DNA from 2 places in the Actinopolymorpha sp. NPDC004070 genome. Region 1 is predicted to be linked to the other one. Evidence: riboswitches for the same ligand, from Rfam matches in the RefSeq annotation. Region 1 holds a riboswitch; the other holds the start of a gene.
What was found. A riboswitch is a leader RNA that binds a small molecule or an ion and turns the genes downstream of it on or off. The one in region 1 is predicted to bind cyclic di-AMP.

Region 1 (7,113 bases):
CGATGGCCAGCGGTTACCTGCCGGTGGTGAAGGCGGCCCAGAAGGACCCCAAGCTGGTGGCGCTGACCAAGCAGGACGACAACTTCTCCACCGCCCTGCGGCAGCTGCCGAAGACCAAGCCGCAGGACCTCGTTCGCCCGCTGGTGTCCAACGCCGGTTACATGATGGACGTCGGCCTGCAGAAGCTGTACTCCTCCACCGAGTCGGTGGATGCGGTGTTCGGCCGGCTGCAGAAGCAGCTGCAGTCCAGGGCCGACCTGATCGAGGAGAGCTACACCAAGCACTACAAGTAGCCGTCGGCGGTAGCCGGCAGTCAGAGAGCCGGAGTGGTGCCCCGGGCGGCAGGTCCGCCCGGGGTCGCTCAGCCTGCCGTCAGGACAGCGGCAGCCAGCGGAGCACGTCCTGGATCTTGCGGTCCCACAGGCCCCACTCGTGCTCGCCCGGCTCGTACTCCACCGTGACGGGCACGTCCAGGCGCCGGGCGGTGTCGACGAACGCTTGGTTGTGGGCCAGCAGGTGATCCTCGGTGCCGCAGGAGACGTGTAGCGCCGGCAGCTCCCGGCCGGACTTCGCGGCCTGCTCCAGCAACCACAGCAGGTCGTTGTCGGTGCCGCGGACCTCGTCGCCGAAGACCCGGTCGATGAGCCCGCCACGGCCTTCCCGCAGACCGGGGTCGGCCACGTCGAGCGCACCGGAAAGGCTGGCCGCCGCCGCGAAGCGTTCCGGCTGGCGCAAGGCCCACTTGACGGCGCCGTACCCACCCATCGACAGGCCGGCGACGAACGTGTCCTCCCGCCGGTCGGACACCCGGAAGAACCGGCCGACGAGCGAGGGAAGCTCCTCCGAAAGGAACGTCCAGTAGCGGTTGCCGTGCAGTTCGTCGGCGTAGAAGCTGCGGTGCACAGCAGGCATGACGACCGCGAGGCCGAGGGTGGACACGTAGCGTTCGATGGACGTACGCCGCAGCCAGATGGTGTCGTCGTCGCTCAGACCGTGCAGGAGATAGAGGACGGGGGCACCGCCTTCGCGTGCGGCCCCGGACATCCCGATCTGGGTGGTCGTCTCCTGCGGCAGGATCACCGTCATCGAGGTGCTGAGCTCGAGTGCCTCGGAGAAGAAGTCGCAACGCAGCAACGCCATCGGCGGAAGTCCTTCACTGTGGCCGGAAAAGCACGTCGCTGGCAGCCTTCCCGAAGGAAGGCTGCCAGCGCAACGGCCGAACCCGGTCGCCCGCCGTCATGCGGCGGATGGACCGGTTGGCTCAGAGGACCGCTCGGGTCAGAACCAGACCTTCCGGCCACCGACCGGCCGGCCGATAGCTCCGAGGATGAAGAGCACCACTCCGATGACCAGCAGGATGATGCCGATAGTCGAGAGGATCGAGATGCCCAGGGCGAAGCCCAGGATCGTGAGGATGATGCCGAGGATGATCACAGTGACTGCCTCATCTTTTCTAGGGGGTCACCGGGCGGGCGGTTAACCGATCCGCACCGGGGTTTTCGGTGCTGCAGCGTAGCGGTCTTCCGGGGCTGTGTCCGGGATCCGTATCCAGACTGTGATCATTCGCCGTATGTGGCCGCACTGCGATGTTCCGATGTCCTGCCGCAGCCAGGCATGCGCGCGCTGCGGCCCCTTGCAGGCCGGCACCCGTGGTCGCGCCGAGATGCTTCCGCGCCGGCTGGGGCAGGTTCCGCGCCCTCTTACTACTCGGGCCCCCACGCCGTACGACGCGCGACGACGGGTCGGGAGGGCGTCGGTGGGCGTCCTCGACGACCTGTGACTTGGCTGTTCGCCGCTGTGATCCCACGACGCGGGAACAAACTTTGCGAATGTCGAATCTCCGGACAACTTCTCGGGGGTGCCGGTGTTGATTGATCACGGACTGGTCACTATGGTCTCCATCAGATATCTGTCCAGTTTGAGTCGGCCGTCCCGGTCGGCGCAGATGTCTCGCTTAGTCCCTGTTGGGTCGATCCGAGTGGATCGGTCCTGCGGGGAGCCGGGGAACCACATGTTTTCTGGGGTGAATCGGCAGGCGTGACGGTCGCACCTTGACCGCCAGGTCCGCCGTAGGGCAACTTCCCGGCCCGAACCCGTCAGCTCACCCGGTAGGCGTTGAGGAAGAAAGGCATCCGCCTGTGACAACCCGCAGGGCCCGATCAGGGCGCGCGTTGTTCGTCGTCGGCACCACCACGGCGACGCTGGCCGCGCTGGTCGCGCTTCCTGGTTCGAGCTACGCCGAGCCGTCGACGCGCAGCATCGGCGAGGTCCGACAGCAGGTCGACGAGCTGTACGCGAAGGCCGAGAAGGTCACCGAGCAGGCCAACGAGCTGGGTGACAAGATGACGGCCATCAACCGCCGGGTCCGTAGCCTCGACGCCGACGTCACTCGCCAGCAGCAGCGGGTGAGCGCGCTGCGTGGCGACATCGGTCAGTTCGCCGCGGCTCAGTACCGCGCCGGCAACGTCGACATGACCGCCCAGCTCGCGGTCTCGAAGGACCCGAACGAGTACCTCGCCCGGATGCGCACTGTCAAGGTCGTCGACGCGCAGCAGGGCGACATGCTCCGGCAGCTGCAGGAGGGCCAGAAGAGGCTCGCCGAGCAGCGCGCGGCCCGGTCGGCGGAGCTCGCGAGTTACCGCGAGGCCAAGAGCCAGGCCGACGCCCGCCGAAAGACCGCACTGCGTAACGTCGCGGAGGCCAAGGCGCTGCTCGAACGCCTCACCGCCGAGCAGAAGCGGCGCATCGCGGCCGCCGAGAAGGCTGCACGTGAGAAGGCCGCCCGCGAGCAGGCCGCACGGGAGCAGGCCCAGTCCCGGTCGACCCGCAGCACCGGCGGTGGCCGCACCACCCCGAAGTCCGACCTCCCGTCCAACCCGGGCCCCGCGCCCGCCCCCAAGCCTGCTCCGGCTCCCTCCGGCAGTGGCCGCGGCGCGACCGCCCTGGCGTTCGCCAGGGCCCAGCTCGGTGAGCCGTACGTCTTCGGTGCGGCCGGCCCCAACAGCTGGGACTGCTCCGGCCTCACCATGGGCGCGTGGCGCGCGGCCGGCGTCTCGCTGCCCCACTCCTCGCGTTCGCAGTACGCCATCTCCACCAAGATCTCCAAGTCGCAGCTGCGGCCCGGCGACCTGGTGCTCTTCTACAGCGACCGTCACCACGTGGGCATCTACGCGGGCAACGGCATGGTCATCCACGCGCCGCGCCCGGGTAAGACCGTCGAGTACATCAAGATGGCGTACATGCCCTACGCCGGAGCGGTGCGGCCCGGCTAGGCCGCGCACCCTCCGCGCCCCCCGAACCACGACAGGCGTTGATGCCGGAACCCCCCGCTGGCGTCAGCGCCTGTCGTGCTGTCCAGCTCCATGTGCACCGCGTTCTCCCGCGGTCACCCGCCTCGTTCGGGCGGACCGCGCGGTGGGCGGCCACCAGGGAGCTACCTGCCCGGTTGCGTCGTTGACCGAACGAGAAGTGCAACCGAGCGGGAGGAGTGGCCGGAATGGAAGTACGACGGCGAGAGGGCTACCACGGCACCGGGCCGGGAGCGATCACACCGGACGGCTGCGCGGTCGAGCTCTACAGCAGGATCCCCGTGGACGACTCGCCCGACCTGATCGCCGCGTCGGTGCCGGCCGACGCCACGATCCTCGAGCTCGGCTGCGGCGTCGGGCGGACGACGCACCCCCTCCTCGAGCGTGGGTTCACGGTGACCGCGGTGGACGAGTCCCCGGAGATGCTGGAACGCGTCCGAGGTGCTCGCACCGTGCTCAGTCCGATCGAGACGCTGGACCTCGGTGAACGCTTCGACGTCGTGCTCCTGGCGTCGTTCCTGGTGCATGCCGGATCAGAGGATGTCCGCCGGGGGTTGCTGCGTACCTGCCTGAACCATCTCGCGCCGGGCGGATGCGTGCTGATCCAGCGGGAAGGCCGGGACTGGCACGACGTGGTCCCCCGGGAGCGCCCGATCGGCGACGGGGTCGCCCGGGTCGTCTCGTCCGAACCCGTCGGCCCCGGCGTGAACTCGGTGCTTTTCGAGTACGCCTTCCCCGACGCGGTGTGGACGCAGACGTTCCTCTCCCGGCCGCTGACCACCGAGCAGTTCGAGCAGGCGCTGGCCGAGGTGGCGCTGCGGGTGGACGCCTACCTCACCGAGGACGGAACGTGGGTACGCGCCGTCCCCGTGACGACCTGACCGACGGACCAGCCCGCCGGGCGGCCGGCTGAACTGCCGCTCAGCCGCCCGCCATGGCGCCGACCACCAGGAACGGCTCGGTGCCATCGGCCACCTCGCCGGGCAGCGGCTTGTCGGGATCGTCGTGGGAGAGGTCCTGCTGGCACGCGAAGAACCGGACGAACGCCCGCCGCCGGCGAGTCTTCGGGTCGCGGATCGTGCCCCGCAGCATCGGATAGCGGGCCTCCAGAGCGTCCAGCACCAGCGCCTGGGTCGGCTCGCCGGGCACCTCCAGCCGCACCTCGCGGTCGGCCCCCGACAGGCTGCGCAGGTGCGCGGGGAGCACGACCCGGATCATGGCAGCGTCTGGACTTCGACGGACAGGACCGCCGGCAGATCGCGCACGATCGGTGCCCAGGAGTCGCCGGCGTCGGCGGAGGCGTAGACCTGGCCGCCGGTCGTACCGAAGTAGACACCGCAGGAGTCCAGCGAGTCGACCGCCATCGCGTCGCGCAGCACGTTGACGTAGCAGTGGCTCTGCGGGAGCCCCTTCGTCAGCGGCTCCCAGTCGTTGCCGCCGGTGCGGCTGCGGTAGACGCGCAGCTTCCCCTCGGGCGGGAAGTGGTGGGAGTCGCTGGTGATCGGGACGACGTAGACGGTCTCCGGCTCGTGCGCGTGGACGTCGATCGGGAAGCCGAAGTCGGTGGGCAGGTTGCCGCTGATCTCGTACCACGAGTCGCCGGCGTCGTCGCTGCGCATGACGTCCCAGTGCTTCTGCATGTACAGCACGTCCGGGCGGGACGGGTGCATCGTGAGGCGGTGGACGCAGTGGCCGACCTCGGCATTCGGGTCGGGGATGCCCTCGGACTTCAGGCCGCGGTTGATCGGCTGCCAGCTCTTGCCACCGTCGTCGGTGCGGAACGCCCCGGCGGCGGAGATGGCGACGAAGATCCGCTCGGGGTCGGTGGGGTGGAGCAGGATCGTGTGCAGGCACATGCCGCCGGCGCCGGGCTGCCAGTGGGACCCGGACCCGTGGTTGCGCAGGCCGGGCACCTCGGCCCAGGACTGGCCGCCGTCGGTGGTACGGAACAACGCGGCGTCCTCGACTCCGGCGTAGACGGTGTCGGGGTCGCTCGCCGAGGGCTCCAGGTGCCACACCCGGGCGAACTCCCAGGGGTGCGGGGTGCCGTCGTACCACTGGTGGGTTCCGGGAGTGCCGTCGTAACTGAAGTCGTTGCCGACCGGCTGCCAGGTCTTTCCGCCGTCGTCGGAGCGCTGCATCACCTGACCGAACCAGCCTCCGGACTGCGCGGCGTACAGGCGGTCGGGATCGGCCGGCGACCCCTTCACGTGGTAGACCTCCCAGCCGGGGAAGTGTGGTCCGTCGACGTTCCAGTCCTGGCGCCGGCCGTCGGAGGTGAGGATGAAGGCGCCCTTGCGGGTGCCGACCAGAACGCGTACGCCGCTCACTGTGTGCTCCTTCGTCGCGGCCCGCGCCGCGCAGCTGTCTACCCTGCGTGCCCCGAGGTCAAGCTAGCGGTCCGACCGGCCGCCGTCTTCTCCAATCTTGCGCTTCCGCAGGCCAGTGGCGGTAGCGCCACGACGACAGGCGCGGACCAGGACGGCGTGAGGTCGAGGTGGACGTCGCGGTGGATCGGCGGCGCGCTCGGCGTCACTCGCACCGGCCACGGCGAGTGACCGCTGACACCGCACTCGGGGAGGAGCTGCCCCAGCGGGTCGGCGCGCCCGGGCAGTGCGGCGGCGAGCAGCCAGTAGCTGCCCGGTGGGACACCGGTGAGGACGAAGGAGCCACCGTCGTCGAGCAGGGCGCCACTCACCGGCGTGCCGCGTGGGGCACGCCGGGTGAACACGCCGACGTAGACGGCGGCGGAACCGCCCAGCGCGGCCACGGCGGCGGGGCTGAGCTGGGCGACTCCGGCGACCACGCCGCCGTGCGGATCACCGCCTGGCCGGCTCACCGGCCGCGGCGGTCCGTCCGCGAGTGCCTCCGGGATCCGCCGGAACTCGCGCGGTCCGACGCCGACGGAGGCCGCGAACCTGCTGGTGAACGTGCCCACGGAGGTGAAGCCGACCGCGAAGCAGACGTCGATGACGCGTTCCTCGCTGTCGAGCAGCAGCCGCTTGGCGTGCTGGAACCGGTGCGCACCGAGGAACTGGCCCGGTGGGAGGCCGAGGTGGCGTTCGAAGATCCGGGAGAGGTGGAACGGGCTGTAGCCCACGTGGTCGGCGACGTCGCCCAGGTGGATCGGCTCGGTGGCATGCTCGGCGAGGAAGCGTGCCGCCTTGACCGCGACCTCGTGCATCGCCTCGCACCGCCGTACTGCGTGTGAACGCCGTCGTTTCCTCTGCTGACAGTGCTGACAGTGCTGACAGCCGGACCGGCGGGCCCACCCTAGAGGATGGGCCCGGCCGGCTCCAGCACCTCGCCTACACCGTTGCCGACCCTCCCCGGGTAGTTACAGGCGCTGGTGACGCCGACTATATCGAACACACGTTCGAGCCGCCACTCTTCTGGCAAGACGCATTGCGGGCCACCGGCCGCGTCTGCACCTGCCGGCTCGACCCGTCCGGGCTGCGGCGCGCCGAGGAGAAGTACAGCGCCTTCTCGGCCTTGGAACGCAGCACCGGGTCCGTCTCGTCCCGGAGCACTCGGCGGAACGCCCTGAGGATGCGCGGCTCCATCGGGTTCTTCCACATCATCAGTCCGGCAGCGGCCCGGCGGACCCGCAGGCTCCGGTCGCTGCGGAGCTTCTCCAGGACGACGCCCACGACGTCGATCGGGAAGCAGGCGGAGTCGTCGGGCTTGCAGGCCTCGCAGGCAAGGGTGTGCAGCGCCGCCTGGCGGACCTTCTTGTTCCTGTCCTCGGCCGCGGCCAGCATGCGGTTGGCGACGGTGGTGTCGAGCTCGTGGTGGTCGAGCAACC
Region 2 (7,113 bases), on a different contig from region 1:
GCTGCTGGACACGCTGGTGGACGCCGCCCAGGGGCTGCGGCGCGAGCTCGCACTGCCGCCCACCCAGTCACGGCCGGCCGACTCGGTGCCGGCGAGGGAAGCTGCCGTCGGTGGGCTGCCGTCCGGTCCGGAGGGCGTCATACCGCTGGAGACGCTGCTCACCGTGCCGCAGGTCCACCTGGTCGTGGACGGCTACAACGTGACCAAGACGGCCTGGCCGACCCTTCCGCTGGAGACTCAGCGCACCCGCCTGGTGACCGCGCTGGGCGGCGTGGCCGCTCGGACCGGCGCCGAGGTGACCTGCGTCTTCGACGGGGCGAAGCTCGCCGTGCCGCCGCCGCTGAACACACCGAGAGGTGTGCGTGTCCGGTTCAGCCCGGCCGGGATCAGCGCCGACGACGTGATCCGCCAGCTGGTCGCGGCCGAGCCCGAGGGCCGTCCGGTGGTGGTCGTCTCCAGCGACCGTGAGATCGCGGACGGGGTACGCCGCTCCGGCGCCCGGCCGATCGCCTCCGACGCGCTGGTGCGTCTGCTGGCGCGCTGACCGCGGCATCGTTTCGAGGCTCACCCCGGGCCGATCCGAGCTGTCCCGCGCGAACCGTCCCCACTCTGGTCCGAGGGCACTGTCGGTGGTCATGTCTAACGTTTTCGGCAACGGCGATGCCGGACGCGAGACAGGCGCCACCAGGTGCCGGGCGAACGGCCGCCGAGGAGACGGACGGAGGGCAGCATGCGGATCCAGTGCGATCGCTGCGCGGTGCGGGAGCGTCACTGTGAGGACTGCGTGGTCGCGGTCGTTCTCGGTGCGCCACCCGCGTCGATCGAGCCGGTGGGCGTCGAGCCCGTCGGGCCCGCGCCGGCGCAGGTGGAGCCGGTCGCGGTCGACGCGGCGTGGCTGGAGGCGTCGGGAGTGACCCCGCCGGAGTTCGGCGAAGTGGGGTTCGAGCTCGACGACGCGGACCGGAAGGCATTGCGGGTGCTGGCCGAATCCGGCCTCTGGTCACCCGACCACCCGCCGTGGCTCGCGGAGCCGGAGACGCCGCACCGGAACGGCATGTCGGCCGCCCGGTGACCGGTCCGGGACACCACCGGGAGCGGGGAGTGTGGAAGTCGCCACGATCGGCGACGGCCGCGTGTCGGCGTGACCCGGGACAGCGGCACCTGTTTCGGTGATATGTGCGCGCACGACGTCGGTCGGATTTGAAAAGTCTCGGGCGCGGTCACTACAGTGCCGCCCGAAGTGTCCGTTCTGCGTAAGTCGGCTACCCAGCCGGCGCGGGCACCCGCTTAGTCTCCACCGGCCACCCGGAGGAGAGCCGGGGACCCAGGTTTCCGGGGTGAATCGGCGGCCCTGGCGGTCCACGTTGACCGGCGGGCCACCGTAGGGCGACTTCCCGGCCCGAACCCGTCAGCTGACCCGGTAGGCGTCCGAGGAGAAGGGGCTCACCGCCCGATGTCCAATCGCCGCACCTGCCCACCCGGGCGCGCGCTGCTCGCCGTCGGCACCGCCGCCGTCGCGCTCGTCGCCGCGGTTCCCGGGGCCAGTTACGCCGAGCCCCGCCGCGACATCGGCCAGGTTCGCAAGCAGGTCGACGACCTGTACGCGCAGGCGGAGAAGGCCGCCGAGCAGGCCAACGAGCTGAACGACCAGACCAGGGACATCGGCCGCCGCCTCGGCAAGCTCGACGTCGACGTGGCCCGGCGGCAGAAGGGCCTGGACGCACTGCGTGGCCAGATCGGCCAGTACGCCGCCGCAGAATACCGCGCGGGTGCCGTCGACAGCACGGTGCAGCTTCTGGTCGCGAAGGACCCCAAGGAGTACATCGCGCAGATGAGCACCGCGGAGGCGTTCGCGGGCCAGCAGGGTGACCTCCTCCGCCAGCTCCAGTCCGAGCAGAAGCGTCTGTCCGAGCAGAAGGCGGCCAGGCAGGCGGAGCTGAACCGCCTCCGCGACGCCCGTGACGCCGCGAAGGCCCGGAAGAAGCAGGCCGACGCCAACGCCGCCAAGGCCAAGTCCGTGCTCAGCCGCCTCACCGCCGCCGAACGGCGCCGGGTGCAGGCCCGCGAGCAGGCGGCGGTCCGGTCCTCGCGAGGGCAGGAGCGCATCCCGCTTCCGTCCGGCAGCGGCCGGGGTGCCACCGCCCTGGCGTTCGCCCGTGCCCAGTTGGGTGAGCCCTACGTCTTCGGCGCCTCCGGTCCGAGCACCTGGGATTGCTCCGGTCTGACGATGATGGCCTGGCGGCAGGCGGGGGTGTCCCTTCCGCACTCCTCCAGGTCGCAGTACGCCATGTCGGCCAAGGTGTCCCGTTCGCAGTTGCGGCCCGGTGACCTCGTGCTCTTCTACTCCGACAGGCACCACATCGGCCTGTACGCCGGAAACGGCATGGTTCTGCACGCGCCCCGCCCGGGCAAGAGCGTCGAGTACATCCAGATGCGATACATGCCGTACGCCGGAGCGGTGCGACCCGGATAGGGTCCCGCGGAATCCTCGTACGGCACAAAGCTGTCCACTCGCCGCCTCTCCTCTTTCAGCGGGAGAGGCGGCGAGCTCTTTCCGTACGATGCGGGTGTGATCGGCGACTCTGCGCAGCGGGTTCGCCGTCGGGTCGCTCCACGCCGACGGTTCGTTGCACGGACCCTCTCCGCCTTGGTCGCCGGCTTCCTGCTGGTGTCCGGGGTGTTCGCGTCCACCGTGGCGGTGGTGACCGGAGCGGCCGTTCCGTCCGCGGTCGGCTCACTGGACGCCCGCGGCCCCACGCGTGAATGGGCCGCCGCCCCGACGGTCCGGCCCACGCCGGCCGCCAGGAGCGCACAGCTCACCGCTCAGCGTGTCGCGGTCGCGCAGGAAGTTCTCGGCCGGCAGGCCGCCGCGATCAGCCGGGACGACCGGCGTGCCTACCTCGCCACGGTCGACCCGCGGGCCCGTTCGTTCGCCGCGACAGCCGCCCGTACCTTCGACAACCTGCAGCGGATGCGGGTGCGCCAGGTGCGGTTCGGCACCCCGGTCGTCCACTCGCACGCGTTCGCTCCGGCCCGGCGGGCCGCGCTCGGGCCGTCCGCCTGGGTCGCCTCGGCCGAACTCTCCTTCCGGCTCGCGGGCGGCGACACCCAGCCGTGGAGGACCACACTGCGGATGGCGTTCGTGGACCGCGACGGAGTGAGCTACGTCGCCGGTGACCGGGAAGGGCCGGATGCCGGTTCCTCGCTGCCGCTGTGGCTGACCGAACGGATCGACGTCGTGCACGGCGAGCACAGCATGGTGGCCGGAGCCGCCCCTCGGGACGAGCTTCGACGCTTCGCCCACACCGCCGACCTCTCGGTCCAGCGGGTGTCGGGGGTGTGGGGGAGAAGCTGGGACCGGTACGTCGTCGTTCTGGTCCCGCCCAGCCAGCAGCAGATGGAACGCCTGATCGGGGTCGGTTCACACACCCAGACCGCGGTGGCGGCGGTGACGACCTCGGTCGGGCGACCCGATCCGGCTCTCGCCTCGCACATCGTGGTCAACCCGCACACGTTCGGCCGGATCGGCAGTCTCGGCCGGCTCGTCGTCCTCACCCACGAGGCGACCCACGTCGCGGCCCACGCCACCGTGAGCGGCGTGCCGGTGTGGCTGTCAGAGGGTTTCGCCGACTACGTCGGCTTCCACCGGTCCGGGTTGCCGTCCGCGGTGATCGCGCACGAGTTCCTGCGCGACGTGAACCGACGCGGCCCGCCGGGAGGGTTGCCGGGCGGTGCGGAGTTCGACCCACGAGCCAAGGCGCTGGACGAGGCGTACGAGGCGGCGTGGACGGCCTGCCGCTACATCGTGCACCGCTGGGACCAGGCCACGCTCCTGCGCTTCTACGTCGCGATGGACGGTGCCCGGACGAAGGCCGACCAGGAGCGCGTCTATCGGCGCGTGCTCGGCACGTCCTCCGACCGGTTCGTGCAGGGATGGCGTGCCTACGTACGAGACCACAGCGACGACGACTGAAGCACGGCCGACGACGACCGGCCGGCCAGGCTGACGTGGCTGGCCTGGCCGGCCTGGCTGACGTGGCCGGCCAGAGGTCGGCTGCCTCCGGCCGGCAACTGGCTGCCAAGGACTGGTTGACAACCACCCAACTACCTGAACCGACGACGGCGGGCTGACGACGGGGTGAGGATTATGGCGAGACCGCGGGCCGGGGGAACCTAGCCGGCCGGGCTCGGAGCGTGCGTTGGGGGGAACGTGCGTCGACGGGGGAACGTGCGCCTGCGAGAGTCCGCGCCTCGGCCGGATTCCTCAGGCCCACAAGAGATCGTGCACGGCCGGGTGGCCGTGCGTCACCGGACGAGCCGTCATCGGCCGGAGTACCAACCCGAAGCCGCGGGGTGCCGGCCGGGATGTCAACCGGGCTGTGGGTCAGCGTGTCAACCGGGAATTGACAGAGGCGCGGCGATACTCGCATTGGCGGCACTGCTGACCGGGCTCGTCGTGCTGATCCTTCTCACCACTCCGTGGAGTCCGTGGGCTCGCACGAGTGTGCTGCTGCCGACGTCGACCGCGCCGCTGACCGAGGACTTCGACCGGACCGAGATCGCCAGCAGCGTGGCGTTCCAGCAGTTGGTGCGCGCTCCCGCGTACCTCACCGGCCTGGCCGGGCTGGTGGTCTCGGCGTGGCTCGGCCTGACCAGGACCGGCGCTCGGATCGCCGGCCGCCTGCTGCCCCGCGTACGAAGGTGGTGGCTTCGGGTCGTGCTGGGGACCTTCGCGGTGACGCTGGCGGTACGGATCCTGGTGCTGCCGTTCGACCTGTGGCTGGAGTTCGTCCGCAGGGACAGCGGGGTGTCCACGCAGAGCTTCGCCGGTTGGGCGGGGGACACCGCGATCGCCTTCGCGGTGACGTTCGCGGTCACCGCCGCGCTGCTGGTCGGCATGCTGGCCCTGGTCCGGAGGTTCCCGCGCTGGTGGTGGGCGCTGGGGTCGGCGATCGGCGCCGGGATGGTGGTGGCCGGATCGTTCGCGTATCCCGTCCTGGTCGAGCCCCTCTACAACCACTTCACCCCGATGCCGGCCGGGCAGCTGCGCACGGACCTGCTCGACCTGGCCGCCCGCGACCACGTACCCGTCAAGGACGTCCTCGTCGCCGACGAGTCCCGGCGCACCACCCGGCTGAACGCCTACGTGTCGGGGTTCGGCTCCACTCGCCGGATCGTCGTCTACGACACCCTGCTGGCCGACGCCACGCCGGACCAGGTGCGGCTGATCGTCGCGCACGAACTCGGCCACGCCAAGCACAACGACGTGCTGCGCGGGACCGTGGTGGGCGCGGTCGGGGTGGCGGCCGGGATGGTCGCGCTCGCGCTGTTGCTGGACTCGGCCAGGTTGCGCCGGCGGGCAGGTGTCGGGTCGGCCGCCGACCCGCGGGTGGTGGCGCTCGTCATCGCCCTCAGCGCGATCGGCATGCAGGCCAGCCTGCCGCTGCAGAACGCGATCTCCAGGCGGATCGAGGCCAGCGCGGACGTGCACGCCCTCGACCTCACCAGGGACCCGCAGGGGTACGCCGAGGTGCAGCGCTGGCTCGCGGTGTCCAACCGCAGCGACCTGACCCCCGCGCCGGTGCTGTACGTCTTCTACGCCACGCACCCCACCGCACCGGAGCGGATCGCGCTGATCCGGTCCTGGTCGCGGCGTCAGGGCCTGCCGGCCGTCCCGGCGATGGCCACGACGGAGTGACCGCGCGATGACATCCGACGCCGACGGGCGCCGAACCGAGCGAGTACCGGCCGCCGCCCCGGTGCCGGATAGGGTCGGTCGTCGTGGCCCGCACTCTGGTGGTGACGAACGACTTCCCGACCCGGCAGGGAGGCATCGAGGCGTTCGTGCTCGCCCTGTGCCAGCGGATGCCGCCGGCGGAGGTGGTGGTCTACACCGCGTCGATGGCCGGTGGCCGTGAGTACGACGCCACCCTGCCGTTCCCGGTGATCCGCGACCGCACGTCGACGCTGCTGCCCACGCCGGGACTGGCCCGGCGTACCACCCGGGTGCTGCGCTCGGAAGGCTGCGACCGGGTGCTGTTCGGCGCCGCCGCGCCGCTCGGCCTGCTCGCGCCCACGCTGCGCCGGGCCGGAGCCAAGCGGATCGTGGGGCTGACCCACGGCCACGAGACGTGGTGGGCACGCGTGCCGGGCCCGCGCGGGTTGTTCCGCCGGATCGGGCGTTCCACGGACTCGCTCACCTACCTGGGGGAGTACACCCGCGCGGTGCTGGCCCGTGGGCTCGCTCCGGAGGACGCGGCCCGGATGACCCGCCTCACTCCCGGCGTGGACACGGAGACGTTCCGGCCGGGCACCGGCGGGGAGGTGGTCCGCAAGCAGCTCGGCCTTCCCTCCGACCGGCCGGTCGTGGTGTGCGTGGCGCGGTTGACCGAACGCAAGGGCCAGGACACGCTGATCACCGCCTGGCCGCACGTGCTGCGGGAGGTGCCGGGGGCGACCCTGCTCGTCGTCGGCGACGGTCCCTACCGCGCCGACCTGGAGCGGCTGGCCGACGAGACCGGCGTTCGCGAGAACGTCGTGTTCGCGGGCGCGGTGCCGTGGACCGACATCCCGCCGTACTTCGACGCCGGTGACGTCTTCGCGATGCCGTGCCGCACCCGCCTGGCCGGCCTTGAGCCGGAGGGACTCGGGATCGTGTTCCTGGAGGCGCAGGCCAGTGGGCTGCCGGTCGTGGTCGGCGACTCCGGCGGCGCGCCGGACGCCGTACGGCACGGGGAGACCGGCTACGTCGTGGACCCGTACAACCCGGTGGCGGTGGCGTCGAAGGTCGTCACGCTGCTCCGGGATCCGGCCGCCGCGCGGGCGATGGGTGAGCGCGGCCGCGCGTGGGTCCGGGAGAGCTGGACCTGGGACGCGTCGGTGGCACGACTGCGGGGGCTGCTGGGATACCCCGGCGAGGATGCCTGATGCCCCAGGTGGACCTCGCCGACGACACCTTCGTCGTGGCCGAACCGGACCGGCTGGCGCGGCGGCTGACCGCGCCGGAGTTCTGGTCCGCCTGCTGGCCGGCGGTCCGGCTCGAGCCGTACCACGACCGAGGCGTGGAGGGCATGCGGTGGTACGTCCGGGGCGAGTTCACCGGCACCGCGGAGC

Region 2: it holds a riboswitch for cyclic di-AMP, as region 1 does, so the genes downstream of both, ABZV93_RS10005 (NlpC/P60 family protein) here and ABZV93_RS21250 (NlpC/P60 family protein) in region 1, are expected to answer to the same signal.

The regions. Positions count from the first base shown of each region.
Region 1 is NZ_JBEXMJ010000011.1:246,714-253,826, reverse strand. It holds gene ABZV93_RS21265 (ABC transporter substrate-binding protein) at 1-293, shown strand, start outside; gene ABZV93_RS21260 (alpha/beta hydrolase family protein) at 373-1,140, opposite strand; gene ABZV93_RS21255 (hypothetical protein) at 1,279-1,434, opposite strand; cyclic di-AMP (ydaO/yuaA leader) riboswitch at 1,942-2,129, shown strand; gene ABZV93_RS21250 (NlpC/P60 family protein) at 2,139-3,272, shown strand; gene ABZV93_RS21245 (methyltransferase) at 3,497-4,189, shown strand; gene ABZV93_RS21240 (hypothetical protein) at 4,230-4,514, opposite strand; gene ABZV93_RS21235 (exo-alpha-sialidase) at 4,523-5,638, opposite strand; gene ABZV93_RS21230 (helix-turn-helix transcriptional regulator) at 5,677-6,492, opposite strand; gene ABZV93_RS21225 (HEAT repeat domain-containing protein) at 6,668-7,113, opposite strand, start outside.
Region 2 is NZ_JBEXMJ010000004.1:253,359-260,471, reverse strand. It holds gene ABZV93_RS10015 (NYN domain-containing protein) at 1-544, shown strand, start outside; gene ABZV93_RS10010 (hypothetical protein) at 731-1,072, shown strand; cyclic di-AMP (ydaO/yuaA leader) riboswitch at 1,275-1,443, shown strand; gene ABZV93_RS10005 (NlpC/P60 family protein) at 1,454-2,473, shown strand; gene ABZV93_RS10000 (hypothetical protein) at 2,648-3,973, shown strand; gene ABZV93_RS09995 (M48 family metallopeptidase) at 4,430-5,698, shown strand; gene ABZV93_RS09990 (glycosyltransferase family 4 protein) at 5,782-6,927, shown strand.